4 regions of the Qipengyuania pelagi genome follow, and region 3 is predicted to be linked to each of the others. Evidence: predicted binding sites of a transcription regulator. Region 3 holds the regulator's gene; each other region holds the start of a gene.
What was found. Region 3 encodes LexA, which represses DNA repair genes until DNA is damaged. Its sites were predicted from a motif close to GTTCCNCNCTTGTTCT; they were not measured.
Positions count from the first base shown of each region.

Region 1: the regulator LexA is predicted to act here: its motif matches at 4,522-4,537, upstream of GRI47_RS04215 (putative DNA modification/repair radical SAM protein).
Region 2: the regulator LexA is predicted to act here: its motif matches at 5,491-5,506, upstream of GRI47_RS07125 (ATP-dependent helicase).
Region 4: the regulator LexA is predicted to act here: its motif matches at 2,209-2,224, upstream of GRI47_RS13345 (ribonucleoside-diphosphate reductase subunit alpha).

Region 1 is NZ_WTYD01000001.1:852,820-860,715, forward strand. Features, by position in the region: gene GRI47_RS04190 (amino acid permease) at 1-276, shown strand, start outside; gene GRI47_RS04195 (pyridoxamine 5'-phosphate oxidase family protein) at 369-854, opposite strand; gene GRI47_RS14775 (hypothetical protein) at 995-1,846, shown strand; gene GRI47_RS04205 (Y-family DNA polymerase) at 1,856-3,430, shown strand; gene GRI47_RS04210 (alpha/beta fold hydrolase) at 3,537-4,409, opposite strand; gene GRI47_RS04215 (putative DNA modification/repair radical SAM protein) at 4,540-5,787, shown strand; gene GRI47_RS04220 (UdgX family uracil-DNA binding protein) at 6,020-7,456, shown strand; gene GRI47_RS04225 (error-prone DNA polymerase) at 7,564-7,896, shown strand, end outside.
Region 2 is NZ_WTYD01000001.1:1,434,419-1,442,314, reverse strand. Features, by position in the region: gene GRI47_RS07140 (FAD-binding oxidoreductase) at 1-780, opposite strand, end outside; gene GRI47_RS07135 (hypothetical protein) at 945-1,553, shown strand; gene GRI47_RS07130 (DEAD/DEAH box helicase) at 1,708-3,153, shown strand; gene GRI47_RS07125 (ATP-dependent helicase) at 3,181-5,481, opposite strand; gene GRI47_RS07120 (hypothetical protein) at 5,627-6,148, shown strand; gene rsmD (16S rRNA (guanine(966)-N(2))-methyltransferase RsmD) at 6,249-6,794, opposite strand; gene GRI47_RS07110 (pseudouridine synthase) at 6,794-7,549, opposite strand; gene GRI47_RS07105 (aromatic ring-hydroxylating oxygenase subunit alpha) at 7,560-7,896, opposite strand, start outside.
Region 3 is NZ_WTYD01000001.1:1,102,142-1,110,037, forward strand. Features, by position in the region: gene GRI47_RS05400 (anthranilate synthase component II) at 1-481, shown strand, start outside; gene trpD (anthranilate phosphoribosyltransferase) at 478-1,470, shown strand; gene trpC (indole-3-glycerol phosphate synthase TrpC) at 1,473-2,258, shown strand; gene moaC (cyclic pyranopterin monophosphate synthase MoaC) at 2,255-2,728, shown strand; gene GRI47_RS05420 (molybdopterin molybdotransferase MoeA) at 2,725-3,903, shown strand; gene lexA (transcriptional repressor LexA) at 3,993-4,700, shown strand; gene GRI47_RS05430 (VOC family protein) at 4,747-5,124, shown strand; gene GRI47_RS05435 (ComEC/Rec2 family competence protein) at 5,242-7,446, opposite strand; gene gltX (glutamate--tRNA ligase) at 7,475-7,896, shown strand, end outside.
Region 4 is NZ_WTYD01000002.1:529,349-537,244, reverse strand. Features, by position in the region: gene GRI47_RS13345 (ribonucleoside-diphosphate reductase subunit alpha) at 75-2,156, opposite strand; gene GRI47_RS13340 (alpha/beta fold hydrolase) at 2,627-3,526, opposite strand; gene nadB (L-aspartate oxidase) at 3,542-5,134, opposite strand; gene GRI47_RS13330 (ABC transporter ATP-binding protein) at 5,308-6,258, opposite strand; gene GRI47_RS13325 (zinc-finger domain-containing protein) at 6,334-6,594, shown strand; gene tldD (metalloprotease TldD) at 6,889-7,896, shown strand, end outside.

The DNA of each region.
Region 1 (7,896 bases), 250 kb from region 3:
ATGGTGCTGCGCGTGAAGGACCCGCATCGCCATCGCAGCTTCCGTATGCCGATGGTATGGGTGGTGGCGCCGCTGACGGTTGCGGGTTGCCTGTTCCTCTATCTCAACCTCCCGCTGATCGCGATCCTCGTCCTGCCCGTATGGGGCGCGATCGGGCTGGTGGTCTATTTCGGCTACAGCCGCAGCCGCAGCCAGCTGGGCCGCGGCGTGGTCGAAGTGGTGGACGAGATCGGAGGCGAGGAGAAAATGGTGCCGATCGATCCGCCGACCGGGTGATCGGCAGGCGATTCCATCGCCTACGAATACCGCCAACGAAAAAGGGCCGCCCGATGGGGCGGCCCTTATCGTATCGATCGAATGAAAGACGTTTAGAGCGACGTCTGCTTGACGTGCTTTTCCTCGGCCTCGTCATGGACATACATGCCCAGCGCCATCTTCGCGACATTGAGCAGGCTCATGTCGCCGTCCCAGATTTCCGCCCTGCCGAGATCCATGCGCAGGAACACGATGTGGGGATCGTCCTTGCCGCCTTCGTACCAGGCTTCGACGAAATTGTTCCAGAACTGGTCGAAGCGTTCCTGGCTGGTCTCACGCACCAGATGCCCGTCGAAGCGGGCGAACATGTCGTGGCCCTTGCTTTGGAAGGTCGCCACAGCCGGGCCGCCATCCTTGAAACTGCTCTTGTCGTGCGTGAAGAACCAGATCGAGCTGTTGGCATCCTTGTCGAGCTGGGGGCTCATCGGGACCGCGCTGCTGCTGTCGTCGCGGTTCTGCAGGAACAGGAAGGAGGAATCGGCCAGGGCCTTCCAGAATTTGGTCTTGAGCTCGTCGGGATTGCCTTCTGCGTGCTTCATATCGATGCGCTCCTTGTCGCGTGAGAGGTATGGCCGCGCCTTCGCGAAGGCGGGCGATTGTCTGGGGAACGGTCGAGCCGCGGGATGGTGCCCGGTTGGTTGTGGAGAGGTATCGGGGGCGGATTGCGAATCCGTGCGGCATGGAACATAAAGAGAACGAACGAGTCGTTCTCTCATCCCTCCTGCCTCTCTGGTGCCGTATGCCGACCGAACCCTCTTCCGATACCGCAACCCGTCAGACCGCACCGCTCGATGTCGCGGATATCGGCTGCATGGTGGGCGCGGGGGCCCTAGGGCGCGAGCGGTCGTCGCGCTGGCGCCCCGGATTGGCGGGGGAAGGGCAGGCGGCCCCCTGCCACAGCGAGATTTTCGCGCCCTCGGGTGACGGGAGCGGAGCGGCCGCCGCGCTGGCGCTCGCGCTCGACGACTGGCGCCACACGTCCCGGCCCGAAGGGTGCGAGGCGGAAGATCGCCGCGCGGTCCTGTGGGTGCAGATGCGCGAGGCGGCGGGGCTCGTGGGCCGACCCTACCGCCCCGGCCTGCCCGAAGATGTGCGCCGCCGCGTGATCCACGTCCTCGCCGACACCCCCGAAGACGCGCTGTTCGCGCTCGAGGAAGGGGTGCGCTGCCGGGAAATCGCCTTCGTCATCGGCGAGATGCTGGGCAATCCGCGCGCGCTCGACTTCACCGCATCGCGCCGCCTGACGCTGGCGGCGGAGCGTCACGGAGTGCCGCTCTACCTCGTTCGGCTCGATGCGCGGCCCGACCTGTCCTCGGCGAGGATGCGCTGGAATGTCGCCTCCGCCCCGTCTCCCGAAGCGCGCTGGAACCCCCAGGCTCCCGGCACGCCCGCCTGGCACGCCGAACTGTTCCGCGCGCGCGGGCACCGTCCGGGCGAATGGATATTGGGCGATGGCGGGCGGCAGCTGCTGGCCAAATCCCTGCCGTCAGCTGCGCAAGAGTCCGAACAATCTTCGGTCGTCTCGGCATGATGGATGCGAATGACGCGCCGTATCCTGTCCCTCTGGCTTCCGGCGCTGGCGATGGATCGCTGGCGCCTCGCGCATGTCGATGAACTTGGGGGCGAAGACGATACCCAGCCGCGGGTCCTGATTTCGGACACCGCGCATGGCCCCCGGATCGAGGCGGCGAACCGCGCTGGCGCCATGGCGGGCGCGCGCAGGGGCATGATGCTGGCCGATGCGCGGACCTTGTGCCCCGCACTGCTGACCGCTCCCGCCGATCCCGCGGGCAATCTCGCCTTCCTCGAACAGCTCGCGGTCTGGGCGATGCGCTGGGGGCCGTGGTCGGCGATGGATCCGCCCGACGGGTTGCTGGTCGACGTCACCGCCGTGCCGCATCTGTTCGGGGGGGAGGGCGGGCTGCTGGACGACGTCCATGCCGGTTTCGCCCGCCGCAAGCTCGCCCTGCGCAGCGCCATCGCGCCGACCGCCGGCTCCGCCTGGGCCTGCGCGCATTACGGACGGGCGCGGACGATCGTGGACGGCTCCCGGAGCGATGACGCGATCAGGCGCGCTCTGTCCGACCTTCCCGTCGCCGCCTTGCGGCTCGACGAGGATGTGCTCACCGTGCTGCGCCGCCTCGGCATCAAGCGCATCGGGCAACTCGACGCGATCGAGGAGGAGGGGGCCGGGCGCGATGCGATCCAGCGGCGATTCCGCAACCGCAGATCGCCCGCCGCCAATCCGCTGATCCGGCTCGACCAATTGCTCGGCCGGATACCCGAACCGTTGCTGCCGGTCGTCCCCCAGCAGGCCCCGCTGGTGCAGCGCAGGCTGATGGAGCCGATCCGCCACCGCACTCTGCTCGACACCGTGCTCGACGATCTGGCGCTCGATATGGCACGCGAGCTGGAGGGCAAGGCGCTGGGCGCAAGGCGGCTCGAACTGGGCCTCTGGCGCGTCGATGGCGAGGTCATCGTCCGCCGCCTCGAAATGGCTGCGGCGACGCGCGATCCCGCGCATATCTGCCGCCTGTTCGCCGCCCGGCTCGACGATGTGGATGCGGGGTTCGGGATCGAGATGCTGCGCCTGCGCGCCAGCTGGGCCGAGCCGCTGGCTCTGGCGCAGGGCGATATCGAGGCCGCCGCCGAAGCGCACGGCACCTCGCTATCGGCCTGTATCGACCGGCTGACCGTCAGGCTGGGGGCGGAGGCGGTTGCGCGCCCGGTGCCCTTCGCCAGTCATATTCCCGAACGCGCCCAGCGCTGGCATCCGCCACTGGAGCCCGAACCGAGTTCGCAAGGTCTCTTGGAATTCCATCACAGGCCTCTGAAATTGCTGGACAAGGCCGAGAAGATCGCCGTGCTCTACGCCACCCCGGATGGCTATCCCAAGCGCTTTCGCTGGCGCGGCGCGGTGCGCGAGGTGGCGCGGGTGGAGGGGCCGGAACGGATCGCACCCGAATGGTGGCGCGAACGCGGCAGCGCGCGCCTGCGCGATTACTACCGGATCGAGGACGGGGCCGGATGCCGCTACTGGATCTACCGCCAGGGTCTGATCGGGGATGGGCGCGGGGGGATGCCGGATTGGTATTTGCAAGGTCTGTGCGGGTGACGTCACGCCGCCATACATTCATGACGTCATCAAAAGGTACTGATCTAAAAAGAAAAAGCGCGCCCCGCAGGACGCGCCTCGTTCTCTATCACGATCTTTGTCGCAATCAGGCGGACGCGATCGTTCCGCCTTCGGCCATGGCCTTCCTGCTGCCCGCTCCGCCGAGAAATTCGAGCAGATCGTCGCCCAATCGCTCGGTCTGGGTCGCGAACACGGCGTGCGGTTCACCGTCATATTCGATCAGCGTCGCGCTCGGCACTTTCTCCGCGACCTGGCGCCCGGTGGCATCGATCGGCACGGTCTGGTCCTTGGTGCCGTGGATAACCAGCGTGGGCACGTCGAAGCTGGCAAGGTCGGGCCGGAAATCGGTGTTGGCGAACGCGCCCGCCGATTGCAGCGTCGCATACTGGCTTGCCATCATCGTGGTCATCCAGGCCCAGTGCTTCTCCTCGTCGCTGACCTTGGTGGACAGCACGCCGTCACCGTAGAAATCCTTGAAGAAACCGGTGAAGAAATGGCGGAAGTCCGTCTTCATCCCCTTGGTCATCTCGTCGAGAGTGGATTGCGGCACGCCATCGGGATTGTCATCGGTCTTGAGCATATAGGGGACGACCGAACTGACCAGCACCGCCGCACTCACGCCCTTGCCCTGATGGCGCGACATATAGCGCGCGATCTCGCCGCCACCCATCGAGAAGCCGACCAGAGCGACATCGTCATTCGCGCCGGTCTCCTTCATGACGTCGGCAAGATCGTCGGAGAAAGTGTCGTAATCGTAGCCCTTGGGCGCATGATCCGAATGGCCGAAACCGCGCCGGTCATAGGCGATCGCGCGATAGCCGTTCTCGGCCAGCTTCATCATGATCGGATCCCAGCTATCGGCCGAAAGCGGCCAGCCATGGATCAGGACCACCGGGCGGCCTTCGCCGAGTTCTTTGTAACGCAGGCGCGTTCCGTCGCGGGTTGTGAGGTTGGGCATTCGTCGTCTCCTTGACTGGGGGTATGTCCAACCAACCGTCCTGAGAGGCTGCGCGTTCCATAAGGGACGGAATTACCAATTTTTCCTGTGGGGACTAGGCAGAGCGTGATGCAGAACATATAAAGAACGAATGGCTTCGCAGACCGTCCTCGAAAAGCTTGCGATTCTCGCCGATGCGGCGAAATACGATGCGTCCTGCGCGTCGTCCGGCACGGCGAAGAAGAACTCGCTGGGCTCGGCCAAGGGGATCGGATCGACCGAGGGGATGGGCATCTGCCACGCCTATGCGCCGGATGGTCGCTGCATCTCGCTGCTCAAGATCCTGCTGACCAATCACTGCGTGTTCGACTGCCATTATTGCGTCAATCGCAAGAGCTCGAACGTGGCGCGAGCGCGCTTCACGCCGCAGGAGGTCGTGGACCTGACGCTGGCTTTCTATCGCCGCAATTATATCGAGGGGCTGTTCCTTTCCTCCGGCATCGTCAAGAATTCCAATCACACGATGGAACAGATCGTAGAAGTCGCGCGCATCCTGCGGGAAGAACACGACTTTCGCGGCTACATCCATTTGAAGACCATCCCCGAGGCGGATGCCGAGATCGTCCATCAGGCGGGTCTCTATGCCGATCGCGTGTCGATCAATGTCGAACTGCCGACCGATAGCGGCCTCACGCGCCTGGCGCCCGACAAGGACGCACGCCAGATCGAAGGCGCGATGGGCAAGGTGAAGGCCGATCTCGTCGAGGCGAAGGATGCGAGGAAGCGGTTTCGTCACGCCCCGCGCTTCGCCCCGGCGGGACAGTCGACGCAGATGATCGTCGGCGCCGATGCCGCGACCGATGCGGACATCGTCGGCAAGGCGAGCAGGCTCTACGACAATTTCCGCCTCCGCCGGGTCTATTACAGCGCGTTCAGCCCGATCCCCGACGCGAGCGCGGTGCTGCCCCTGAAGCGCCCGCCGCTGATCCGCGAGCACCGGCTCTACCAGTCCGACTGGCTGATGCGCTTCTATGGCTACAAACCCGCCGAGGTGATGCAGGCGACCGAGGCGGACGGGAATTTGCCGCTCGATATCGATCCCAAGCTCGCGTGGGCGCTGAAATTTCGCGACAGCTTCCCGGTCGACGTCAATCGCGCCAGCAAGGAACAGCTGCTGCGCGTACCTGGGCTGGGCGTGAAGGCGGTGCACAAGATCCTCGCCAGCCGTCGCCATCGCACGCTGCGCTTGGACGATGTGGCACGGCTGACGCTGTCGATCACCAAGGTGCGCCCGTTCATCTGCACGGTGGATTGGCGCCCCGTGATGCTGACCGATCGCGCGGACCTCAGGACCATGCTTGCGCCCAAGACCGAGCAGCTTGAGCTGTTCGCGGCATGAACAGCGATTTTTCACGCGGAGGCGCGGAGGCGCGGAGAACAGGTTTTGCGCTCACAGAGGCACGGAGGCACGGAGGCGAAGTGTCTGCGGCGCAGCCGCACTCTATCGTTATGTTTTGTTTCAAGGCTGCCGCTACGCGGCAAAGCCCCCCTGTGCCTCCGTGCCTCTGTGAGCGCCTAAAAAGCTTCCGCGCCTCCGCACCTCCGCGTGAATCACTACTCCGGCGCGCTGCATGACCGCGCTCCAGCAAGCCAAACTCGCGGCCCGTTACGTGGTCGAACTGCCCGAGCCTGACGATTTCGAGTTCTGGCGCGAACGGGCGCGGGCGCTGGTGCAGTGCGAGGTGCCGCCCGACCGGATCGCCTGGGTGGAACCGGGCGGCAGCGGTGACCTGTTCGCGCATGGAGAACGGCGTAGTCCCATGCCGGAGCCGGATGCCAAGCCGGTTCGGGCGAACAAACGCTTCGTAAGCTTGGCGAAGAACGCCGCGCTTCATTCCGACCCCGAACGCTTTGCGCTGCTCTATCGCCTGTTGTGGCGCCTCCAGGCGAACCCGCGCATGATGGAGGACAAGGCCGATCCCGATGTGCGCCGGATCGAGGAGCTCGACAAGAATGTCCGGCGGGACAGCCACAAGATGCACGCCTTCGTCCGCTTCCGTCTGGTGGAGGACGAGGAAACCGATGGCGAGCACTACGTCGCCTGGTTCGAGCCCGAGCATCACATCCTGCGCGCCAATGCGGGCTTCTTCATGCGCCGTTTCGCCAATATGCGCTGGTCGATCCTGACGCCGCAGGGCAGTCTGCACTGGGACACGGAGACCATGCGCGAAGGCCCGCCCGCCGAACGCGCCGATGCGCCCGGCGGGGATCCGATGGAGGATCTCTGGCGCACCTATTACGCATCCATCTTCAACCCCGCGCGTTTGAAGATCGGGGCCATGCTCAAGGAAATGCCCCGCAAATATTGGAAAAACATGCCCGAAGCCGCGCTCATCCCCGAGCTGGTGGCGGGCGCGCAGAAGCGGGAGAGCACCATGGTCGAAGCGGGAACGCTCGAATTCGAGGAACGGCCGGAGACGCTGGCGGCCATCGACAAGGCGATCCATGCCTGTCGCAAATGCCCGATCGGCGAACTCGATAATCAGGCGGTCATGGGTGAGGGCCCGCAGGACGCCGCTCTCATGATCGTGGGCGAACAGCCGGGCGATCAGGAAGATCAGTCGGGGCGACCCTTCGTGGGACCGGCGGGGCAATTGCTCGACGTCCATCTCGAAAAGGCGGGGATCGATCGCCAGGCAGCTTACGTCACCAATACCGTCAAGCATTTCAAATACGTCCAGCGCGGCAAGCGGCGGCTTCATCAGTCTCCGGGTGCGAAGGAGATCGATACCTGCCGCTGGTGGATCGAGAGCGAGCGCGCGATCGTGCAGCCGAAACTCGTGCTCGCCATGGGCGCCAGCGCGGCGCGCGGTATGCTGGGCAAGACGGTCAGCATCTCCAAGGCGCGCGGAAGCCCGATCGCGCTCGAGGATGGCAGCGAGCTGTGGATCACCGCGCACCCCTCCTATCTGCTTCGTCTCGATGGCCCGGCGCGCGAGGAACAGGCGCGCCTGTTCGACGCCGACCTCGCCGCGGTGAAGGAGCGGTTGGAGGAGCTGGTCGGGTGATCGATATGACTGTCTTCATCATCCCCATGAAGGCGGGGGGCCAGAGCAGGGCCGCCGAGCTTGCAGCTGGAATCCCGTCCGCGCGGGAATGACGGCCGAGCACCCGCGTGCCCGAAAACGACCTCCAGATTCCCAAGCGCCGGATCGAGCTCGATCCCGATTCCGTCGATGCGCCGCCGCGTGCGCCGTTCGTCGAGCTGGGTCTTGTCAGCTGCTTCAGCTTCCTGCGCGGTGCATCCGATGCCGTCGATCTGGTGCTCGCCGCCCGGCGGCTCGGCTACGATGCGATCGGGATCGCCGATGCCAATACGATGGCGGGTGTCGTGCGCATTCACACCGAAGCGAAAACGCTTAAGCTGAAACCGCTTATCGGGTGCAGGATAGAAACGGTCGAGGGTCTGGCCTTCCTCGCCTATCCCCGCAATCGCGCGGCCTATGGG
Region 2 (7,896 bases), 330 kb from region 3:
GACCTCGAAACCCTCGAGCAGATCGCCCGCCATGCGCTCGCAATGCAGCAGCAGCCTGCGCGCCTGCCCGATCGAGCCGAGCCCGGCCCAGATCACCCGACGTCCGCCGATTTCGGGCAGCAGGCGCAAGGTCGCCGCGGTCACGATCCCGAGCGTTCCCTCCGAACCGATCAGCAGCTGCTTGAGATCGAATCCGCGATTGTCCTTCTTCAGGGGCGTGAGCGTGTCGATCACGCTCCCATCGGCGAGCACCGCTTCGATCCCCAGCACCTGCGCCCGCATCGATCCGTGGCGCAGCACCTGGGTGCCCCCGGCATTGGTGGAGACCAGCCCACCGATGGTCGCCGAACCCTTGCCGCCGAGTGTCAGCGGAAAGCGCAGCCGCTCCTTTTCGGCAGCGTCGTGGAGCGTCTGGAGCACCACGCCTGCCTCGCAGACGATCTCGCGCGCATCCGCGTCCAATGCGCGGATCGTGTCCATCCGCCGCAGGCTGAGCAGGAGGGCCGTCCCGCTCGTATCGGGGGTCGCGCCGCCGGACATCCCGCTATTGCCGCCTTGGGGCACTATGGGCACGCATTGATCGTGGCACAGGCGCACCAGCGCCGCGACTTCCTGGGTGTTCGCGGGCGAAGCGAGGCCGAGCGCCTTGCCGGTATAACGACCGCGCCAATCGGTCAGCCAGGGATCGAGCAGATCGGGATCGTCGGTGAACCCTCGCGATCCGAGAAGCTCGCGGACCTGATCGAGAAAGGGGCGCGTGTCGGTGGCGGAGTGAGTCATCGTGATGGATATGCCACACCTTATCGCTTCGGCGCTACCGCGATCGGGCGAAGACGTGCAATTAAGCGCGCGTTCAAGCATTCGGGGGCAGGGCGGCGCGCAACGAGACCGCCGCGCAGTATCGCGTCCATCTGGCGTTCGGAAGGAAATCTCAGCTTCTGCCCATGGCCAGCCTTGCCATCATCCTGTCCCCCCTGCTCCTTTTCGCAGCCTCCGCCGCGGACGGGCCCGTGGCGGACGGCGCGGCGGTCGAAATCGCGGCCCATCAGGATCAGGCGAATAGCTCTCGCCTGACGGAAGAGGCGGCGCGGCGGCAGAGTGAAGCAACGCCCGGTGCGGCGCCGTGGTGGGTGCGCTTCGCTCCCGATTTCCGCGCGCCCTCCGCCAATCAGGTGCGGATCGAGCGGCGCGTGATCGTGCGGATTTCGCCGCGCGCCGCCCCGGCGCAGAGCTTCGCGCCCGCCACCGTACAGACCCGTGCCCCCGTCCGTTTCGTCTCGCGGCCGATGGAGGATTGCGTACCTGTCTCCGCGATCGCGGGTGTCAGGGCCGACACCGGCAATCGCCTGCTGCTCTATCTGCGGGACCGGAGATTGGTCAGCGCGCAGCTCGAGCGAAGCTGCTCCGCGCGCGACTATTATTCGGGCTTCTATTTCGAGCCCAATGCCGATGGACGGCTGTGCATCGATCGCGATCGCCTGCTGTCGCGCACGGGCGCCCGGTGTTCGCTTTCGGGCATGGCGCAGCTGGTTCCCGTCAGCGGCGGGGGATAGCGCGCCGCCGGACCTCCCATCGGGGGAAACGGGCGATTTCTTGACTTCGCGCGGGTTTTAAGCCAAGGGCCGCGCCGCGCGTGGTCCTTTTGTCCCGCGTGCGTCGTCTCAACCTATTCTGACGATATTCCTCCAGACTCCGAAGCGGACCTGCATGACCTTTGCCGATCTCGGCCTTTCCGAAAAACTCCTCGATGCGGTCGAAGCCGCCGGTTACACCGAGCCGACCGCGATCCAGGCCGAGGCGATTCCGCCGGTCCTGATGATGAAGGACATCATCGGCATCGCGCAGACCGGCACCGGCAAGACCGCCAGTTTCGTGCTCCCGATGATCGACATCATGGCCGCCGGACGCCGCCGCGCGCTGATGCCGCGCAGCCTGATCCTGGCACCGACGCGCGAACTCGCCGCGCAGGTCGCCGAGAATTTCGAGAAATACGGCAAGAACCACGATCTCAAGCTCGCGCTGCTGATCGGGGGCGTCCAGATGGGCGATCAGGTCAAGGCGCTGAACGAAGGCGTCGATGTGCTGATCGCCACGCCGGGCCGGCTGATGGACCTGTTCGAGCGCGGCAAGATCCTGTTGAACGGGTGCGAACTGCTCGTCATCGACGAGGCGGACCGGATGCTCGACATGGGGTTCATCCCTGATATCGAATTCATCTGTTCCAAGCTTCCCGAAGCGCGCCAGACGCTGCTCTTCAGCGCCACCATGCCGCCGCCGATCGAGAAGCTAGCGAAGAAATTCCTCACCAATCCCAAGCGGATCGAAGTCAGCCGGGCGGCCAGCACGAACAAGGACATCACCGCCTTCAAGGTGCTGACCAAGTCGCGCGGCAAGCAGGATACGCTGCGCTGGCTGCTCTCGCACGATCTGGTCGAGACCGCGATCATCTTCGCCAACCGCAAGACGACGGTGCGCGAACTCAATAAGACCCTGCAACGCGACGGCTTCAGGAGCGGGGAAATCCATGGCGACATGGACCAGTCCAGCCGCTTGCAGGAGCTGGCCCGGTTCAAGGCGGGCGAGGTCAACATCCTCGTCGCCAGCGACGTTGCGGCGCGCGGGCTCGACATCAAGGGTGTGAGCCACGTCTTCAATTACGACACGCCCTGGCACCCGGACGATTACGTCCATCGCATCGGCCGCACGGGCCGCGCGGGCGCCAAGGGTCGCGCCTTCACCTTCGTCACGCCCGAAGATGCCGAAGCGATCGAGAATGTCGAGAAGCTGACCGGTAGCGAAGTTCCGGTGTTCGGCCAGAAGGACGTGCGCGTGGAGCTGCGCGATGCGTCGCAGGACAAGGCCGAAAAGGCGGACGAGGCAGGCGAGGAAAAGCCCGCGCGCAAGAGCCGCCGCAAGAGCGAAGAGCGTGACGACACGGCGCCGGACTCGTCGGCGAAGGACAAGCCTCGCCGTGGCCGGTCTCGGTCGGAGCGGTATCAGGAGCGCGATCACGCCCAGACGGATGAGGGCCGCGAAGCGCGCAACGACCGTCCGCGCAATGCGCGCCGTGACGATCGTCAGGACGATCCCGTCCCGGCAGGCGAATGGAACGGCCCGCGCCCGACCTTTCTGGACGTATCCGCTCTGGCCTGAGCGCGCTGCTGGCGGTGAGCTGCGGGTCTAGTCCGCCAGCTTCACGAAGCTGTCGATCACGCGCTTGGTGCCGGCCTTCTCGAAGGCGATTTCGAGCTTGTTGCCTTCCTGATCGGTGACCTCGCCGTAACCGAATTTCTCATGGAAGACGCGCGCACCGATCGCGACGTCGGTCCGGGCCTTGGCCGCGAAACTGGCGGCTGAGCGCTTGTTTTCCGCAACGCGAACCGGCTTCGTCTCGTAACCCGTCGCCAGCGCGCGCTGCCAGCCGGGGCCGCGCGCGGTGCTGCGATCAGGTCGATCGCGTGCGACATGGGCGAAGGGGTCCTCGCTCTCGCTCCAATTCGCGCGCCACAGTGACGCGCCGCCGCTCATCGTGGTTTCCTGCTCGATATGTTCGTCGGGTAATTCCTCGATGAACCGGCTCGGGATGGAGCTGGTCCACTGGCCGAAGATGCGGCGATTGGCGGCGTGCAGGATCGTGCATTTCCGCCGCGCGCGCGTGATCGCGACATAGGCGAGGCGGCGTTCCTCCTCCAGCGAGGCAAGCCCGCCTTCGTCGAGGGCGCGCTGCGAAGGGAACACGCCTTCTTCCCAACCGGGCAGGAAGACATTGTTGAATTCCAGCCCCTTGGCGGCGTGCATGGTCATGATCGTGACCTTTTCGTCATCGCCCTGCGCGTCATTGTCCATGACGAGGCCGACATGTTCGAGGAAATCGCCGAGCGTGTCGTATTCCTCCATCGCGCGGGCGAGTTCGGAGAGGTTTTCCGCGCGCCCCGCGCTTTCGGCGCTGCGATCCTTCGCGAGCATGTCGTCATAGCCGCTTTCGGACAGGACGAGGCGCAGAAGGTTGGCGGGCGTCTCCCGCTCCGCCGACTCGCGCCAGTAGACGAACTGCTTCAACAGGCCAGTGAGCGTGTTCCGCGCGCGGGCGGGCAGTTCGTCGCTGTCGACGAGGTCGAGGCTGGCGGCGGCCAGCGGCAGGCCGGTACGGCGCGCATGGCGACGCATGGTTTCCAGCGTCTTGGCGCCGAGCCCGCGCTTGGGTTGGTTGTAGATGCGTTCGAAGGCGAGATCGTCCGCAGGCTGCGAAATCACGCGCAGATAGGCGAGCGCGTCGCGGATTTCGGCGCGCTCGTAAAAGCGGAAGCCGCCCACGATGCGGTAATTGAGGCCGATCTGGATGAAGCGGTCCTCGAATTCGCGAGTCTGATATTGCGCGCGGACGAGGATCGCGATCTCGTCCAGCGGGGCGCCTTCGCGTTCCAGCCGCTCGATCTCCTCGCCCACCCGGCGCGCTTCCTCGGGCGCGTCCCACACGCCGATCACGCGCACCTTGTCGCCCGCCGGAAGCTCGGTCCACAGCGTCTTGCCGAGCCGCTGGCTGTTGGCATCGATCAGGCCAGACGCGGTCGCTAGGATCTGCGGCGTGGAGCGATAATTTTGTTCCAGCTTGACCACCTTGGCGCCGGGAAAATCCTTTTCGAACTTGAGGATATTGGCGACTTCCGCCCCGCGCCAGGAATAGATCGACTGGTCGTCATCCCCGACGACGCAGATATTCTTGCGCTCCTGCGCCAGCAGCCGCAGCCAGAGATACTGGACCTGATTGGTGTCCTGATATTCGTCCACCAGGATATATTTGAAGCGCCGCTGATACTGTTCCAGCACGTCGCGATGCTGGCGGAAGATGTTGAGCATGTGCAGCAGCAGATCGCCGAAATCGCAGGCGTTGAGGCTCTTCAACCGCTCCTGATACAGGCGGTAGAACTGCTCGCCGCGCCCATTGGCGTAGCTTTCGTTCTCCACCGCATCGAGACCGCCGGGATTGAGGCCGCGATTCTTCCAGCGGTCGAGCAGACCGGACAGTTGCCGCGCGGGCCAGCGCTTCTCGTCGAGGTCGTTTTCGCGGATCAGCTGCTTGAGCAGCCTCAGCTGATCGTCGGTATCGATGATCGTGTAATTGGATTGCAGCCCGACCAGCTCGGCATGGCGGCGCAGCATCTTGGCGCCGATCGAATGGAAGGTGCCGAGCCACGGCATCCCCTCCACCGCCTGACCCATGTGGCGCGCCACCCGCTCGCGCATCTCGCGCGCGGCCTTGTTGGTGAAGGTGACGCACAGGATCTCGCTCGGCCAGGCGAGGCGCATGGCGATCAGATGCGCCAGTCGCGCCGTCAGCGCCGCGGTCTTGCCCGTCCCGGCACCCGCCAGCATCAGCACCGGGCCTTCGGTCGTTATCACCGCCTCGCGCTGGGGTGGGTTCAGACGCTGCGCATATGCGGGCAAGTCGTCGCGAGACGGGGGGGCGGGAAGATCGGTCATGGGGTCGAGCGAACAGGTAGGGAACGGCGGGCCACCGTGCAAGCGCTGCGACGAACCGAGTGCCGCGAGCGAGCAGCTTCGGAACCGCGACGGCCTCTAGTCCGTTAAGAGGCCCATAGACACGATCCATGAAAGGATACGAAGTATGAAAACCATCCTTGCAGCTGGCGCCGCTCTCGGCCTCACCATCGCCGCCGCTCCCGTCATCGCGCAGACCGCGACCACCACGGCAACCGCGTCCATGCAGATGACCGCCGCACAGAAGGCAATGTATGACGGCTGGCCTGCCGAGCGCCGCACGGCCTACGATGCGTGGCCTGCCAACGCCAAGACCTATTACTGGACCCTGACCGACCAGCAGAAGCAGGGCTGGTGGATGCTGAATGACGAGCAGCGCGTCCGCATCGTCGGCATGACTCCGGCGCAGCGCACCCAGGCCTGGACCGCGATTTCCGCGCAGATGGCCGGTAATATGAGCAACGCTTCGGCGACGGGCACGACCAATATGTCGAGCACGGCGACCGCGCGCACCACCACTGCGGGCAACATTCGCTTCGTCAGCAATGCCCGCGTCCAGCCGGTGAGCACGACCTCGCCGCCGCGTGGCGAACTGCCGGTCTGCACGCCGAACCAGCAGGATGACTGCATCAATCGCGGCGCGCGATAAACCAGCTGCCACCCGCGAACCGCGCCTGGCGCGATCGCGGAGCTTGGAAGGGGGCGGAGCTGCCATGGCGGCTCCGCCCTTTTTCGTGCCCGAGAAGGTTTTAGCTTGCGAGGCGCAACAAGGTCAGCTTCGCCTTGCCGACTTTGCGTTCGGCATCGATCGCGAGCAGCTTGACCGCGACATCCTCGTCCTTCGCCGTTTCCAGTGCGATCCAGGTCGCTTCCCCGATCCAGCCCAGTCTCAGCATTCGGTCGAGCGCGACCTGGCCCGCTCCGGTCCCGTAGGGCGGGTCGAGCAGGATCAGATCGTGCGGTTGCTTGGCAGGGCCGAGGCTCATCACCGATCCTGCCTGCACCGTCGCCCGATCGCGTGCCTTCAGGCTGCCGATATTGGCGCGAATGGTATCGAGAGCCGCGCCCTCATTCTCCACGAACAGGCAATGGCCCGCCCCACGTGAGAGGGCTTCGAGGCCGAGAGCGCCAGAACCGGCAAACAGATCGGCGACCGCCAGATCCTCGAACGATCCCAACCGGCTGGCGAGCATACTGAACAGCGTTTCGCGCGTTCGATCGGCGGTAGGGCGTGTCGCATCGCCCTTGGGCGCGGTCAATTTCCGCCCGCGCCATTCGCCCGCAATGATGCGCATCAGCGGCCCCGCTTCAGCGATTTGCGGAAGCGTTCGACATCCGACTGGCGGATTTCGACCGCCTGCCCGCGCGGCAGGTCGGCGAGTTCGAACGGGCCATAGGCAGTGCGCAAAAGGCGGTTCACCTTCAGCCCGAGATGTTCGAGCACGCGGCGGACTTCGCGGTTCTTGCCTTCGGTCAGCGTCATCTCGATCCAGCGATTGCGCCCGCTGCCGCGTTCGAGATCGGCTTCGATACTGCCGTAGCGCACGCCATCGATCGTCACGCCTTCCATCAGGTCGTCAAGCTGCGCCTGCGAGACATCTCCGAAAGCGCGCGCGCGATAGGTGCGCGGGACGCCGGATGCCGGAAGCTCCATCGCCCGCTTCAATTCGCCGTCATTGGTGAGGAGCAGCAGGCCCTCGGTGGTGAAATCCAGCCTCCCAACCGGCATCAGGCGCGGCGTGTTCTTCGGCAGCGCATTGCGCAGCGCGGTATAGATTGTTGGCCTTCCTGCCGGATCACGCTCGGCGGTGATGAGGCCGGAGGGCTTGTGGAAGGCGAACAGGCGCGGCGCTTCGGGCGCGGCGACGGCATTGCCATCGACGGTCACGCCCTTGAGGCTTTCCAGCTTGATCGCAGGCGTATCCAGCACCTTGCCGTCCACCGCGACGCGCCCGTCCGCGATCATCCGTTCGACCTCGCGCCGACTGGCGACACCCGCGCGGGCGAGCAATTTGGCGATCCGGTCTCCGGTTTCTGGCAGGGCAGGCATGGCGCCGCCTTTAGGGCTGGCGATCCGCGCTGTCGAGAAGTGCCGCGATGGTCTCGTGATAGCGCCGGATGCCGCCTTCGAGCGTGCCGAGCATGATGTCGTCCACCGCGCCGCTTTCCAGCCCCTGCTGGCCGAGTTCCGCCGCGCGGAAATCCTCGCTCGCGAAGACGCCGCCGTCGAGCAGGTTCCAGCTCCGCTCCCAATGGGCGCGGGCCTTGTCGCCTGCCTCGCCGGGTGCGGGTTCCTCGGGGATGACCATGAAATCCTCGACCAGCGTCAAATCGTGCGCTTGGGGCATCATCACCATCACATTGATGTAATCGGGGCTGGGAATGATCAGCGCACCG
Region 3 (7,896 bases):
GGCGAGCGGAGCGAAGGGTATCCTGATCTCGCCCGGCCCCTGCACGCCGAACGAAGCGGGGGTCAGCCTCGACCTCGTCGCCGCCTGTGCCGATGCCCAATTACCGCTCCTCGGCGTCTGTCTCGGCCATCAGGCCATCGGGCAGCATTTCGGCGGGCGCGTGGTGCGCGGCGGCCTGATGCACGGCAAGACCTCTCCGGTCGACCATGACGGGAGCGGCGTGTTCGCGAACCTGCCCTCGCCCTTCATCGCCACGCGCTATCACTCGCTGGTGGTGGAGAACATTCCGAACGTCCTCCACGTCAACGCAACGAGCGAGACGCCGGGTCTGGATGGTACGAGCGTCATGGGCTTTCGCCATCACGAGCTGCCGATCCACGGCGTGCAGTTCCACCCCGAAAGCATCGCGACCGAGCATGGGCACGCCCTGCTCGCCAATTTCCTCGAAATCTGCGGCATGGAAGCGAATATCCCGGCATGAAGCATCTGCCCCTTGCCGTCCCCCACATGACCGAGGCCGAGGCCGACGAAGTCTTCGGCTGGATTCTCGATGGCGAAGCGAGCGAGGACGAGATCGCCCGCTTCCTGCTCGCCATGACCGAGCGCAGCGAGACGGCGGAAGAGATCGCCGGGGCCGCCCGCGCCCTGCGCGCGCGCCTGATCCCGGTCGCCGCACCCGAGGGCGCGGTGGATTGCTGCGGCACGGGAGGCGACGGACACCATACGCTTAATGTCTCGACTGCCGTCAGCCTCGTGGTAGCGGCCTGCGGCGTGCCGGTGGCCAAGCACGGCAATCGCGCGGCGAGCAGCAAATCGGGCGCGGCCGACACGCTGGAGGCGCTCGGCCTCGACATGGAAGCGGCTGGGCGCACAGCGGAAAAGACGCTCGCAGAACTCGGCATCTGCTTCCTCTTCGCGAAGAACCATCATCCCGCGATGGGCCGCATCCAGCCCATCCGCCAGCGATTGGGCCGCCGCACGATCTTCAACCTGATGGGTCCGCTCTCCAATCCCGCCGGGGTCGAACGCCAGCTCATCGGCATCGCCCGGCCCGCCTATGTCCCGATCTATGCCGAAGCCAAGGCGAGCCTCGGCACGCAACACACATTCATCGTCTCGGGCGACGAGGGTCTCGACGAATTGAGCCTCGCGGGCGGAAACGAGCTGGCCGATGTGGCGGGTTCGGAATTCACGATGCGGCGGATCGATGCGGGCGATGCGGGCCTGGATCACGCGCCGATCGAAGCGATCCGTGGCGGCGATGCCGTTCATAACGCAAAGGCACTCGAAGCCCTGCTGGGCGGAACCCCCGGCCCCTATCGCGATGCGGTGCTATTGAATGCCGCCGCGACGCTGATCGTCGCAGGCCGGATCGGGGACTGGCGCGAAGGCGCGGCAATGGCGGCGGAAGCGCTCGACAGCGGCAAGGCGCGCGATCTGCTGGCGCGGTGGATAGACATGGCGAAATGACGATGAACAAGCTCGACGAAATCTGCGCCACCAAACGCGAGGAAGTGGCCGATCGCCGCTCGCGCTCCACCATCGGCGATCTCGACGCCGCCGCTTTGATGCAGTCTGCGCCGCGCGGCTTCGAAGCGGCCTTGCGAAAGGCGAGCCGGGACGGCTTCGGCCTGATCGCCGAGATCAAGAAAGCCTCGCCGTCAAAGGGCCTGATCCGGGCCGAATTCGATCCCGCCGATCACGCGCGCGCCTACGAAGCTGGCGGTGCGACCTGCCTCTCCGTCCTCACCGATGCGCCGTATTTCCAGGGTCACGAGGACTATCTGATGCAGGCGCGCGCGGCCTGCGCACTGCCGGTCCTGCGCAAGGATTTCATGGTCGATCCCTGGCAGGTCGCCGAAGCACGCGCGATCGGGGCGGATGCGATCCTGATCATCGTCGCGGCGCTGGACGATACCGAAATGGCCGAAATAGAAGCCGCCGCGATCGAACGTCGGATGGATGTCTTGGTCGAGGTGCATGACGAGGCGGAAATGGACCGCGCCGCGAAGCTGAACTCGCGCCTCATCGGCGTCAACAATCGCGATCTGAAGACCTTCACCACCGATCTCGCCACCACCGAGCGTCTGGCTGCTCTCGCACCTCAAAATACGCTACTGGTGGGCGAAAGCGGAATCGCCTCGCATGACGATTGCCAGCGTCTGGCCCGGTCGGGCGTGCGCAGCTTCCTCGTCGGGGAAAGCCTGATGCGGCAAGCCGATGTCACCGCCGCGACCCGCACATTGCTAGAAGGATGAGTGGACTTACCCATCTCGACGAACACGGCGCGGCGCGCATGATCGATGTCGGCGCCAAGCCGGAAACGCAGCGCAAGGCCATCGCCGAAGGGCGCATCCGCATGTCGGACGCGGCGCTCTCGGCCTTGTGGGACGGGACCGGACCCAAGGGCGATGCGCTCGCCACAGCGCGCATTGCGGGGATCATGGCGGCGAAGCGGACGGGCGAGCTGATCCCCCTCTGCCATCCGCTCGCGCTTGATGCCGTAACTGTCGAATTCGCCCGCGAGAGCGATGCCATCCGCGTCACTGCCACCACCTCCTGCACCGGGCGCACGGGAGTCGAGATGGAAGCGATGGCCGCCGCCAGCGTCGCGCTGCTCACGCTTTACGACATGGGCAAGGCAGTGGACCGCGCGATGGTGATCGATGGCGTGCGTCTGATCGAGAAGACGGGCGGCAAGTCCGGCCACTGGCGCGTCGATCCGTGATCACGCTCGACGAAGCGTGGGAGCGGCTGCTGTCATCGATCGCGCCGCTGGAGGCGGAACAAATCCCTGTCGACGAAAGCGGAGGGCGTTATCTGCGCGAGGCACTGGTCGCGCGGCGGACCCAGCCCTACGCCGATCTCTCGGCCATGGACGGGTTCGCGGCATCGGGCGAAGGGCCGTGGGCCGTAATCGGAGAAGCGCGGGCCGGGCACGCCTTCGATCGCGCGCTAAGCCCAGGACAGGCGGTCGCCATATCGACCGGGGCCGCGCTTCCCCAAGGAGCGGACCGGATCGTGGTGAAGGAAGATGCGAGCCTCGCGCAGGCTGTCCTTCGAGCCGATCCGCTGCCCACGCCCGGCCGCCACATTCGCCGCCGGGGATTCGACTTCAAAACGGGGGACACGCTGCTCGCGGCGGGAACTCGTATGGCCGCGCCGCATATCGCCCTCGCTCGAACTGCGGGCGTCGGAACCATCGGTGTGACCCGCCGACCGCGCGTGGCGATCCTCGAATGCGGCGACGAATTACGCGCCGATCCGGTGGATTGTCCGCCCGACGGCCTGCCCGCTTCGAACGGCGCGATGACAGCGTGCATGGTCGGATCTGTGGGCGCGGAGGTGAGCAGTCGCGTGCTGGTGCCCGACCGCTTGGAGGCCGTGGTGAATGCCCTCGACGACGCGAAAGACGCCGATCTGGTGCTGACCTCGGGCGGTGCCTCGGTAGGCGAGCACGATCTGATCAAGCCCGCTCTGGAGCGCGCGGGCTTCACATTGGATTTCTGGCGGGTTGCAATCCGGCCAGGCAAGCCGCTGATCGTCGCGCGGCGCGGTTCTCAGCTGATGCTGGGCCTGCCCGGAAATCCGGTATCCACCTTCGTCACGGCATTCCTGTTCGCCCTGCCCGCCTTGCGCCGAATGGCGGGATCAGAGCGCGCCCTCCCGCAGCCGATCAACCTCCCGCTTGCAGGTGTACTGCCCGCTGCCGGGACGCGGCGTGAGTTCCTGCGCGCCCGTTTATCGCCGGAAGGCGCCACGCTAATCGACGAGCGGGACAGCAGCGCGCTCGCCGCGCTAGCCCGGGCCGATGTCCTGATCGACCGGCCGATCGGCGCACCTGTGCAAGCGGAAGGCGCGCTCGTCTCATGCTACCTGCTCGAAAATGGCGCAATCGCTTGACTTGAAGGAAATGGTTGCCTAATTGTTCCTCATTCGTTCACGACCTGCATTGGAATGGGGTCGGATCCGAACTTGAGGAGCCTTGCACCATGCTGACCGCCAAGCAGCACGAACTGATCCGCTTCATCCAGACCCGGCTGGAAGAAACCGGGATTTCGCCCTCCTTCGAAGAGATGAAGGAGGCGCTCGACCTCAAGAGCAAGTCGGGCGTGCATCGCCTGATTTCCGCCTTGGAAGAACGCGGCTTCATTCGCCGCCTGCCCAATCGGGCCCGTGCGCTTGAAGTCCTCAAGACCCCGGAAGAAGCCGTTTCGAGCCCCCGAGCGCGCAACGCCGCATCGGCTGGCGTACCGAGTGCGGCGAACGATTTGGTCGGCGCCGCTGTCGCTGCACGAGCGCCCGAACCGGCCAACGATGTTCTGGAAATTCCGCTCCACGGGCGCATCGCCGCCGGGGCGCCGATCGAAGCGATCGAAGGCCAGAGCAGCCTGCCCGTGCCCGCAGCCCTGCTCGGTCCGGGCGATCACTATGCGCTCGAAGTATCGGGCGATTCCATGATCGAGGCCGGAATTTTCGATGGTGATTATGCCCTGATCCGCCGCACCGACACGGCGCGCGATGGCGAGATCGTGGTGGCGCTGGTCGATAACGAGGAAGCGACGCTTAAATTCCTGCGCCGCGAAAACGGTCGCGTCCGGCTCGATCCGGCGAATGCGTCCTATGAAGCGCAAATCTACAACCCGACGCAGGTGCAGGTGCAGGGTAAGCTGGCGGGGCTTTTGCGCCGCTATCACTGATAGGGGTAAGGGAGGCGTTCGCGATCAGAAAGGCGGCTTCTGTTCGATGATCGTGGGGCTCGACCACGTTCAGCTTGCCATGCCTTCTGGCGGCGAGGACGAGGCGCGCGATTTTTACGCGGGGCTTCTGGGTATCCCGGAAGTGCCGAAGCCGCCCCATCTCGCCCAACGAGGCGGGTGCTCGTTCGAGAGCGGGGCGATCAAGGTGCACCTTGGCGTGGAAATTGACTTTCGTCCTGCTCGCAAGGCGCATCCTGCGTTTCGCGTTGCCGATCTCTTCGATCTGGCGAAGCGCCTTGCCGAAGCGGGCTTTTCGGTCGCGGAGGACGAACCGCTTGCGGGTTTCAAGCGATGTTACGTTGACGATCCGTTCGGCAATCGAATCGAATTGACGGAAGCTCGGACACCGTGCGGGTCCGTCTGAGTAAACTGATTCCACAGTGAGGCTGAAGCTGAGTGGCAGGATGACTGCGGGATAGTGCTCTTTGCCGCCATTCTCGAGGGTTGGGGCGTAAGATCTCTAAGCTCGATCGCCGTAAAATTATCGCCCGCGATCCCCCTGCCACCAACCATGCTCGCCCTGCGATTGCGCGACCGTGCGGATGGTCTCGCGTTCGAGGTAGATCGCGGTTCCGCCCTCGCGCCTGAGAAAGCGTCCATCCGCCTTCAACCAGGCGGGCTGGCAGCTTCGCGGCAGGAAGCGGTCCGCGATCACGATATCCGCACGCTCGCAGGCGGCGGCGAGGGCGCGTTCCTCGACCATGTCGCGGCTGCGCGCCATCAGCACATGCCATTCGCGCCCGCCCCGCTCCAGCGACAGGACGCAGAAATCCCGGCTGCACCGCGCACCGGGCCATTCCTCGAAGAGCAGTACCTCGCCCTCCGCGCCCGCCAGCTCCAGCAGATTGTCGCGCGCGAAACCCGAGCGGCTGTCGCGCAGCACCAGCAGCCGATCGCTCTCGCCGGTCACGCCGACATGGCGCCCATCGCGGGTGATCAGGATGTCCGGTATTGGCGTCGACAGGAAGACCACCACACCGATCGCGACCGGTATCAGTCCCCACAGCCGCGCCCTTCCCTGCCACAGCGCCAGCCATAGCAGCCCGCCCACGATCACCAGCACCGTGCCCAACCCCATTTGCGGCATCAACTTCACCGCGCCGGGCTGGGCCGCGGTAAACCGTGCGAGACCCAGCAGGAGATCGAGCGACACTTGCGCCGCCCACCAGGCAGGTGCGCCCGCCCCGACCAGATCGAGCAACAGGGCCAGCGCCAGCAGCGGCATCGTCACGAAGGTTACCAGCGGGATCGCCAGCACATTCGCGAAAGCGCCGTAGACGCCCGCACGATGGAAATGGAACAGCACGATCGGCATCAGCGCGAATTCGATCAGCAGCCCGGTCGCGAACAACATGGCGATCCGGCGCCCGGTCCGCGCCAGCCAGCTCTGCTCGCGCGGCGCTAGAAACCGCTTGGCCCAGCTAGCATTGTGCAAAGCGACGATGGCGATCACCGCAGCGAAGCTCATCTGAAAGCTGGGTCCCACAAGCGATTCAGGCCAGAGCGCGAGCACGACGATCGCGGCCACCGCCACCATGCGTAGCGACAGGGGTTCACGCCCTAAGGCCAGTGCGATCAGAACGAGCACGGCGCCCACACAGCTGCGCACGGTCGGAACCTCCGCACCGGTCAGGAGCGTGTAGCCGATACCAGCCAGAGCCCCCAGCAGAGCCGCCGCGAGGGGCAGCCGCACTCTCAACGCAAGCCAAGGCCAAAGAGCGAGCAGCCTGATCGCCAGAAGATACGCCGCCGCGATGACCGCGCTGACATGAAGCCCGCTGATCGAAAGCAGGTGCGTCAGCCCGGAATCGCGCATCGCGGCTTCATCCGCTTCGCTGATCGCACCGCGATCGCCGCTCGCCAGGGCAGCGGCGATGCTGGCCGCCGCCCCCTCCATATTGGCGCGGACATGCGCCGAAAGCGTGCGTTGCGCTTCAGCCAAAGGAGCGGGTTTTTTCGCAGGTTCGATCAGATCCACAGCGCCGATCAGCGACCCGGTGGCCGCCAGCCCCTCAAACCAGGCCGTGCGGGCGAAATCATAAGCGCCTGGCAGAATCGGCGGAGAGGGCGGCATCAGGCGTGCTTTCAAACGCACTCGTGCGCCCTCCTCCATCGATGGCGACACGCGATCCTGCTGCACGTTGACGCGCACCTTCATCGCCCACCCGGTTTCAGCGTCCCGCACGGCGAGCGTGAGGCGGGTGCGGGCTTCGGCCAGTTGGTCCTCGCGCGCCAATATCCGCCCGTCGAGCGCCAGCACGCGCGGATAGGCGATCGGTTCGGCGCCGACTGTCGTGGAACGCGCCCAGATCGCCGCCATGCCCAATGCCAGCACACATGCGAGTGCCACCACCGCGATCAGCAGGTGCGAGCGGTCCTCTCGCCCGCGCCAGCACGCTAGGGCGAAGAGGGCGGCAAGCCCGCAAAGTAGCAGGAAAGCCGCCCATGCCCACACGGTATCGAGCAGGAACCACGCTCCGATCCCGCTCGCGAAACCGACCGCCAGCCACGGCCCACGATCGAAGCCCGCGCGGCCCAGAAAGGCGTCCGCCCACCTGAGGAGGTCCGCCGCGACACTGGACAAGCGACGGCGCTTGCGCCATTGGCGCTGCGCTGCACCATCATGGGGGAAATCGCCCCCATGCAGCGGCAAACCAGCCAGCGGGGGCGCCGATCGCGTCGCCATCACGATATCAGAACGGAAAGCAGGTATAATGGCAAGCGATAGCGATGCGGCTCAGACGAAGGTCGTCACGCGCTTCGCCCCTTCGCCCACCGGATTCCTGCATATCGGCGGCGCGCGCACCGCGCTGTTCAACTGGCTGTTCGCGCGCCATCACGGCGGCAAGGCGCTGCTGCGGATCGAGGACACCGATCGCAAGCGGTCTACGCAGGATGCGATCGACAAGATCATCGAAGGCCTCGACTGGCTCGGCCTCGATTATGACGATGCGCCGGTGTTCCAGTCCGACCGGACGGAGCGCCACGCAGAGGTCGCCCAGCAATTGCTCGACGCGGGCCACGCTTATAAATGTTACGCCACGCCCGAAGAACTCGAGGCGATGCGCGCCGAGCAGCGGGCGAACAAGCTGCCCATGCGCTATGACGGGCGCTGGCGCGACCGCGACCCGTCCGA
Region 4 (7,896 bases), on a different contig from region 3:
CTTCTCACTTTTTCAAGTCATTTATTGACTGCAGTCCCATCCTGTTCCATAGAATGAGACACAGCACAACATTACTATTGACAGGCGAGACATTCCTCGTAATCGGTCTGCTCGCCCGCGCCCGCCGACAGCTCGTATTTCGCGGCATCGGCGGTGTTGTCGGTCTCGACCCCGCCCGCGAAGCCAGCGCGCTGCACGCTCTTCGAGCGCAGGTAATAGAGCGACTTGATGCCCTTCTCCCACGCCTGGAAGTGCAGCATCATCAGGTCCCATTTGTCGACATCGGCAGGGATGAACAGGTTCAGCGACTGCGCCTGGTCGATGAAGGGCGCGCGGTCGGCGGCGAATTCGAGCAGCCAGCGCTGATCGATTTCGAAGCTGGTCTTGTAGGTCGCCTTCTCTTCCGCGCTCAGGAAGTCGAGATGCTGGACCGACCCGCCCTTCTCCAGGATCGAATTCCACACATTGGTCGAATCCTTCGATTTCTCGCGCAGCAGCTTTTCGAGATACGGGTTCTTGACCACGAAGCTGCCCGACAGGGTCTTGTGGGTGTAGATATTGGCCGGGATCGGCTCGATGCAGGCGCTGGTGCCGCCGCAGATGATCGAGATCGACGCGGTCGGCGCGATCGCCATCTTGCAGCTGAAGCGCTCCATCGCGCCCATTTCTTCCGCATCCGGGCAGGGGCCGCGTTCCTTGGCTAGGACCATGCTGGCCTCTTCCGCCTTGGCGCTGACATGCTTGAACATCTTCAGGTTCCAGACCTTGGCCATCGGGCTTTCGAAGCCAATGCCCTTCTGCTGGAGGAAGGAGTGGTAACCCATGACGCCGAGGCCGACGCTGCGTTCGCGGCTGGCGGAATATTTGGCGCGCGCCATTTCGTCCGGCGCGCGGTCGATATAGTCCTGAAGCACGTTGTCGAGGAAGCGCATCACATCCTCGATGAACTGCTTGTCGCCGTTCCACTCGTCCCATTTTTCAAGGTTGAGCGAGCTGAGGCAGCAGACCGCGGTCCGATCATTGCCGAGATGGTCGCGGCCGGTCGGCAGCGTGATTTCCGAACACAGGTTCGAGGTCGAGACCTTGAGGCCGAGATCGCGGTGATGCTTGGGCATCATCCGGTTCACCGTGTCGGAGAAGACGATATAGGGCTCGCCCGTCGCGAGGCGGGTTTCGACCAGCTTCTGAAACAGCGAGCGCGCATCCACCGTCTTGCGGACCGATCCGTCCTTGGGGCTGACGAGGTCGAAGGATTCGCCCGCGCGCACCGCTTCCATGAACTCGTCGGTCAGCAGCACGCCGTGGTGCAGGTTCAAGGCCTTGCGGTTGAAATCGCCCGAAGGTTTGCGGATTTCGAGGAATTCCTCGATCTCGGGGTGCGACACGTCGAGATAGCAGGCCGCCGAACCGCGCCGCAGCGAGCCTTGCGAGATCGCGAGCGTCAGCGAATCCATCACGCGCACGAAGGGGATGATGCCGCTGGTCTTGCCGTTGAGGCCCACCGGCTCGCCGATGCCGCGTACCTGGCCCCAATAGGTGCCGATGCCGCCGCCGCGCGATGCCAGCCAGACATTCTCGTTCCAGGTGCCGACGATGCCTTCGAGGCTGTCTTCGACGCTGTTGAGATAGCACGAGATCGGCAGGCCGCGATTGGTGCCGCCATTCGACAGGACGGGGGTGGCGGGCATGAACCACAGCTTCGAAATCGCGTCGTAGAGCCGCTGGGCGTGGCCCTGATCGTCGGCATAGGCATCCGCCACGCGGGCGAACAGATCCTGGAAGTCCTCTCCGGGCAGGAGATAGCGATCGATCAGCGTTTCCTTGCCGAATTCGGTCAGCAGGTCGTCACGGCTTGTGTCGGTGACGACCTGGAAGCGGCGATCGTTGATCTTCTTGGAATCGTCGGCAGGCGCCGCCGAAGCCTTTACCGCTTCCATCATCGCACCGGCGAGCGCGGCATCGGCCTTTTCGGAGATCGCGGATTCGCTGACCAGCTCGTCGCTGCCGCTGTCGCCTGCCTGCATGTCGATTGCCTTTCCGCCCGTTTTCTCGGGCGACTTGTTGGGCGCGGGGCTGGAGGCGGGCGCGTCCGAGACAGTCGCCGTATCGTCCTGCGTCATGTCCAGTTCCATCGCGTCCTCGTTCCTGAAATCCATCGCTCGTCCTCGCCGTTCGTCTCGTGTCGCGTCCGATCGGATATGAGCCGATGTTCCGCATGTGTTCGATTCGGCGAGCTACCCCCGCCTAGCAATATTCGGGGGCGTAAGGGGCATGAAACTTATCCCCTTTTTGCCCACAGGGCCCAGCCAGGACCGAACGGAATCACCACCTGCCCCATATGGGTCCGGCGGCGATAATCGCTAGGTCTAGTGGGTCCCCCCAGGTGCCCGACTACCAGATACTGAATCAGACCGGGTCGGGGCGCAAGAGGGTGAAGAGTGTTTTAACGCGTCCCGGCCCCGCCCAATGGCGGTGTGTCATCCGACTGCAACGCAGCGACGCGTGGACCAAGCTGGACTTGTGATGAGCGCAAGAGCGAAAATGAATCCGTGAAAAAATTTTTGCGGGCAAAAGCGGCGCACTGGCGGTTGCGCAGCGATCGAATCCGCGCCCGCAATTATCGAATCTAGGCGGGCACTCCGGTGGCCTCATGCGCGTGTCCGGCGATCGCATCGGCAAGCTCGTCGACCAGTTCCAGCGGGAGGTCGTGGCCCCACCCCGGCAGGGTGCGAATCATGGCACCGGGAATGCAGGCGGCGGTGTCGCGCCCGCCCTCGCAGGGCACCAGCGGATCGTCCTCGCCATGCAGGACGAGTGTCGGCACGGTGATGCCGCGCACGATCTCGCGCCGGTCCCCGTCCGCCAGAATCGCGGCGAGATGGCGGGTGCCGCCTTCAGGGTAGAAGCTGCGGCGGATGCTCGCCTCGACCCTTTCGCGCAGGCGCTCTTCCTCTGCCGGGTAGGCAGGGCTGCCGATCGTGCGCGCCAGATACATCCCGTGGGCGACGAGCGCGGCCTCTTCGGTGCTGTCGGGCCGCTTGACCAGCGCCTGCAACGCCTCCTTGCGTGCGGCCGGGAGTTTCGGATTGCCGGTGGTCGAGAAGACCTGCGTGAAGCTGAGGCAGCGATCCGCATGTTTCGCCGCGACATGCTGCGCGATCATCCCGCCCATGCTCGCCCCGACGACATGCGCCCGCTCGATCTCGAGCGCATCCATCAGCCCGACCGCATCCTCGGCCATATCGGCGAGAGTATACGGGACCTTGGGCGTCAGCCCGATCTTCTTGAGCAGCGTCAGTTTGACCGGACCCGGCGCCTTCTGGCCGGTGAATTTCTGGCTGAGACCGACATCGCGATTGTCGTAGCGGATCACCCGGAACCCATGCCCGACCAGCGCCTCGACCAGCTCGTCCGGCCAAAGGGTCAATTGCGCGCCGAACCCCATGATGAGCAGCATGGCGGGATCGCTCGGATTGCCGTGATCCTCGTAATGGATCGTGACGCCGTTGGCGGTGGTTTGGGGCATTCGCTCTCTCCTGCGTTACGGCACCAGCACCGTATCCTTCGCCACCGGATCGGTCTCGGGGTAATCCAACGTGAAATGCAGGCCCCGGCTTTCGTGGCGTTTCAGCGCGCTCTTCACGATCAGTTCCGATGCCTGCAACAGATTGCGCAGTTCGATGAGATCGGTCGTCACGCGGAAGGCGCCGTAATAATCCTCGACTTCCTGCTTCAGCATGGCGATGCGGTTCTGCGCGCGTTCGAGGCGTTTCGTGGTGCGCACGATGCCGACATAATTCCACATGAAGCGGCGGATTTCGGTCCAGTTCTGCTTGATGACGACCTCTTCGTCCGAATCGGCGACCTGCGTATCGTCCCATTCGCGGATCGCGGGCGGTTCTTCGAGCGTGTCCCACCTTTCGAGGATGTCGCGCGCCGCCGCCTCGCCGAAGACGAAGCATTCGAGCAGGGAGTTCGAAGCCAGCCGGTTCGCGCCGTGCAAGCCGCTCTCAGTGCATTCCCCCGCCGCCCACAGGCCCGGCAGGTCGGTGCGCGCGTCCAGATCCACGACCACGCCGCCGCAGGTGTAATGCTGTGCCGGCACGACCGGGATCGGCTGCATGGTCATGTCGATGCCGAGGCCGGACAGCTTCTCGTCGATGGTGGGGAAATGTTCGCGCACGAATTCGGGCGGCATATGGCTGATGTCGAGATGAACATAGTCGAGCCCGAAGCGCTTGATCTCGGCATCGATCGCTCTCGCCACCACGTCGCGCGGGGCCAGTTCCATCCGTTCGGGGTCGTAGAATTCCATGAAGCGCTTCTTGGTGCGCGGATTGATCAGCCTTCCGCCCTCGCCCCTGACCGCTTCGGTGATGAGGAAGTTCTTGACCTCGAGATTATAGAGGCAGGTCGGGTGGAACTGCATCATCTCCATGTTGGAGACGCGGGCACCCGCGCGCCAGGCCATGGCGATCCCGTCACCCGTGGCGCCGCGCGGCGCGGTGGAGAAGAGGTAACAGCGCCCCGCCCCGCCCGCGGCCAGAACGGTGGCGCGCGCGACATGGCGTTCGACCGCGCCCGTCTCCTCGTTCAGCGCATAGGCGCCCCAGACCCGCCCGCCGCCGGAGAATTTTTCGGCATTGCGGCCGGTGATGAAGTCGATGCAGCTGCGCCCCGGCAGCAGGGTGATGTTGGGGTTGGCCTTCGCCGCGTTCAATAAGGCTTCCTGAACCGCCCAGCCGGTCGCATCGTCGACATGGACGATGCGGCGGTGGCTATGCCCGCCTTCGCGCGTCAGATGGAGGTGGTCGCTTTCGCGGTTGAAGGGGACGCCCAGTTCGCTCAGCCGGTCGATGCTGGCGGGCGCGCGCTCGATCACGAATTCGACCGTCTCGCGATCGTTCAGCCCTGCGCCCGCGATCATCGTGTCGCGCACGTGGTTTTCGAACGTGTCGCCCGCATCGAGGACAGCGGCGATGCCGCCCTGCGCCCAGGCGGTCGACCCGCCGGTGAGCGAGCCCTTGGCCAGCACCACCACCTTGCGGGTTTCGGCAAGCGCAAGCGCGGCGGTCAGACCGGCGGCGCCGGACCCGATGACGAGGATATCGTGCTGATAAGGATGCGTGGCCATATCCCGCGCTTGAACACGCGGCGCGCCATCGCGCAAGGGCGCAACGGTGCCAGCCCAGGGGGGTGGGGGTAGATGCTGCCCTATGAAACCGCGCTTCGTGCCGGTTTCCGCATCGGAGCCGGACACTGCGAGTCTAGGCTACACCACGCTTACATGCGTGGTTTGTGAAAAGCTCAGACCGCTGCCGTCAGCTGGACGAATACGTCTTCGAGATCCGCCTCGCGCGTGGTCACGTCTTCGATGGCATAGCCATGCTGCTGGATCAGCGAGAGAACCTGCCCCGCCGTGGTCGCGTCGCGATCATAGGTCACGTCGAGCCGGCGCGGATCGACCACCTCGGATTTGACGAAGGCTTCCTCCATGATCGGCCCCGCGAGATCCTTGTCGACCGAAACCGACACGATCTTCTCGCGCGCCATCCCGATCAATTCGCGCGTGGGCTTGTTGGCGATCAGTTCGCCGTGATTGATGATCGCGATCCGCTCGCACAATTCCTCGGCTTCTTCGAGGTAGTGGGTAGTGAGGACGATGGTAACGCCCTGTTCGTTGAGTTCGGTGACCAGTTCCCACAATTGGCGGCGCAGTTCGACATCGACCCCCGCAGTCGGCTCGTCCAGCACCAGGATCGGGGGGGAATGCACCATGGCCTTGGCGATCAGAAGCCGCCGCTTCATGCCCCCCGACAGGGTGCGGGCATAGGCATCGCGCTTGTCCGACAGGCGCACCGCTTCCAGCAATTCCTCGCTGCGCCGCTCCGCCTTGGGGATGCCGTAGAAGCCCGCCTGGTTCTCCAGCACCTCGAAGGGGGTGAAGAAGGGATCGAAGACGATTTCCTGCGGCACGATCCCGATCGAGCGTTTCGCGTTGCGGCGATTGCGGTCGATATCGAAGCCCCAGATCTCGGCGCTGCCATCGGTCTTGTCGACCAGCCCGGCGAGAATGTTGATCAGCGTCGACTTGCCCGCCCCGTTGGGGCCGAGCAGGCCGAAGATCCCGCCCTGGGGCACGTCGAAGCTGACGCCCTTCAGGGCCAGCTTCCCGCCGCCGTCTCCGTCCTTGGCGCCGTAACGCTTGAGGAGGTTGTCGATGCGGATTGCGGGTTGGGTGTCCGGTTGGATGTCCATGGGGGGGCACATAAGCGCCCCTGCCCGTTCGCGCCACCTTGCGCACGGGGAGGCGAGCATTTATCGGCAGTCACCATGAACACCGCGCCCCCCGAGATCGTGAAAGTCGAAACCAAGCGCGTCTGGTGCGACGGCGCCAGCGACATTCGCGGCGGCCCGAACTACCGCCCGGCGGCGCTCGGCCATCCCAAGGTCTATCTCGAGATCGACGAGCACGGCTATGTCGATTGCGGCTATTGCGACCGGCGCTTCGTCATGATCGGCGGCCCGGCGGACGGGGTCGATCCGGCGAGCCTCAGGGATATTTCCGAAGGCGCCGATCCGGGGCATCGCTGAGGCGTTTGCGTCAGTGCGGGGAGCCCAAGGCTGAGTCGCCCTGGATTGCCTCGCTTCGCTCGCAATGACGAGGAAAGGGCGGCTTGAGCGGCGGGTCACGCAGGGCACTGCCGAGAACGGACCTCGCTCCGATACTTCGTCATTGCGAGCACGCGAAGGCGACGCGGCAATCCACTGCGCGACGTATGGAAGCTTCCCCGGCTCGAGGCCGGGTCGCAAGGACGAGCGTGTCGCGGCCGACACGATTCCGACACGACAGGTGACGCGGCGGCGCGGACTTCCTATCCAGTCGGGATGACGACCACAACCGACCCGCACGCGCTTCTCTATCGCCAGATCGATCCCGACGCGGCGCTGCGCCTGACATCGGATCTGCTGGGCGCCTGCGACGATGGGGAGCTTTATCTCCAGTTCCTCGCTTCCGAAGCCTTTGCCTTCGATGACGGACGGTTGAAGACAGCCGATTACAGCCGCGATTCGGGTTTCGGCCTGCGCGGGGTTTCGGGGGAGACCACCGGCTTCGCCCATGCCAACGAGATCAGCCACAAAGCGATCGCGCGGGCGGGCGAGACGCTGCAAGTGCTCGATCCGGGCCGGCAGACGGGCATCGTCCCGCCCGAGCGCACCAATCGCCACCTCTACACCGATCTGTGCCCGCTCGACCTCGTGCCTTTTGCCGAAAAGGTCGCGCTCCTCGAAAAGATCGACGCGGTCGCCCGCGTGAAGGACCCGCGCGTCGCGCAGGTCAGCGCAAGCCTGCTGGCGAGCTGGAGCGTCGTGGACATCCTGCGCCCCGATGGCTTTACCGCGCGCGATATCCGCCCGCTGGTGCGGCTCAATATCGGGATCGTCGCCGAAGCCAACGGACGGCGCGAAAGCGGCAGTTTCGGAATGGGCGGACGCTATCTCTACGATCGCCTGTTCGATGAAGGACAGTGGATGCGCGGCGTGGACGAGGCGGTGCGCCAGGCGCTCGTCAATCTCGAAAGCGTGGCGGCGCCTGCGGGCGAGACCACGGTGCTGCTCGGCCCCGGCTGGCCGGGCGTGCTGCTACACGAGGCGGTCGGCCACGGCCTCGAAGGCGATTTCAACCGCAAGGGCACCAGCGCCTTTTCGGGCCGCATCGGCGAGCGGGTCGCCGCGCCCGGCGTCACCGTGGTGGACGATGGCAGCATCGCCGAGCGGCGCGGCTCGCTCTCGATCGACGACGAGGGCACGCCGACGCGCGAGACCGTGCTGATCGAGGACGGTATCCTGAAGGGCTATATGCAGGACCGGCTGAACGCCCGCCTGATGGGCGTG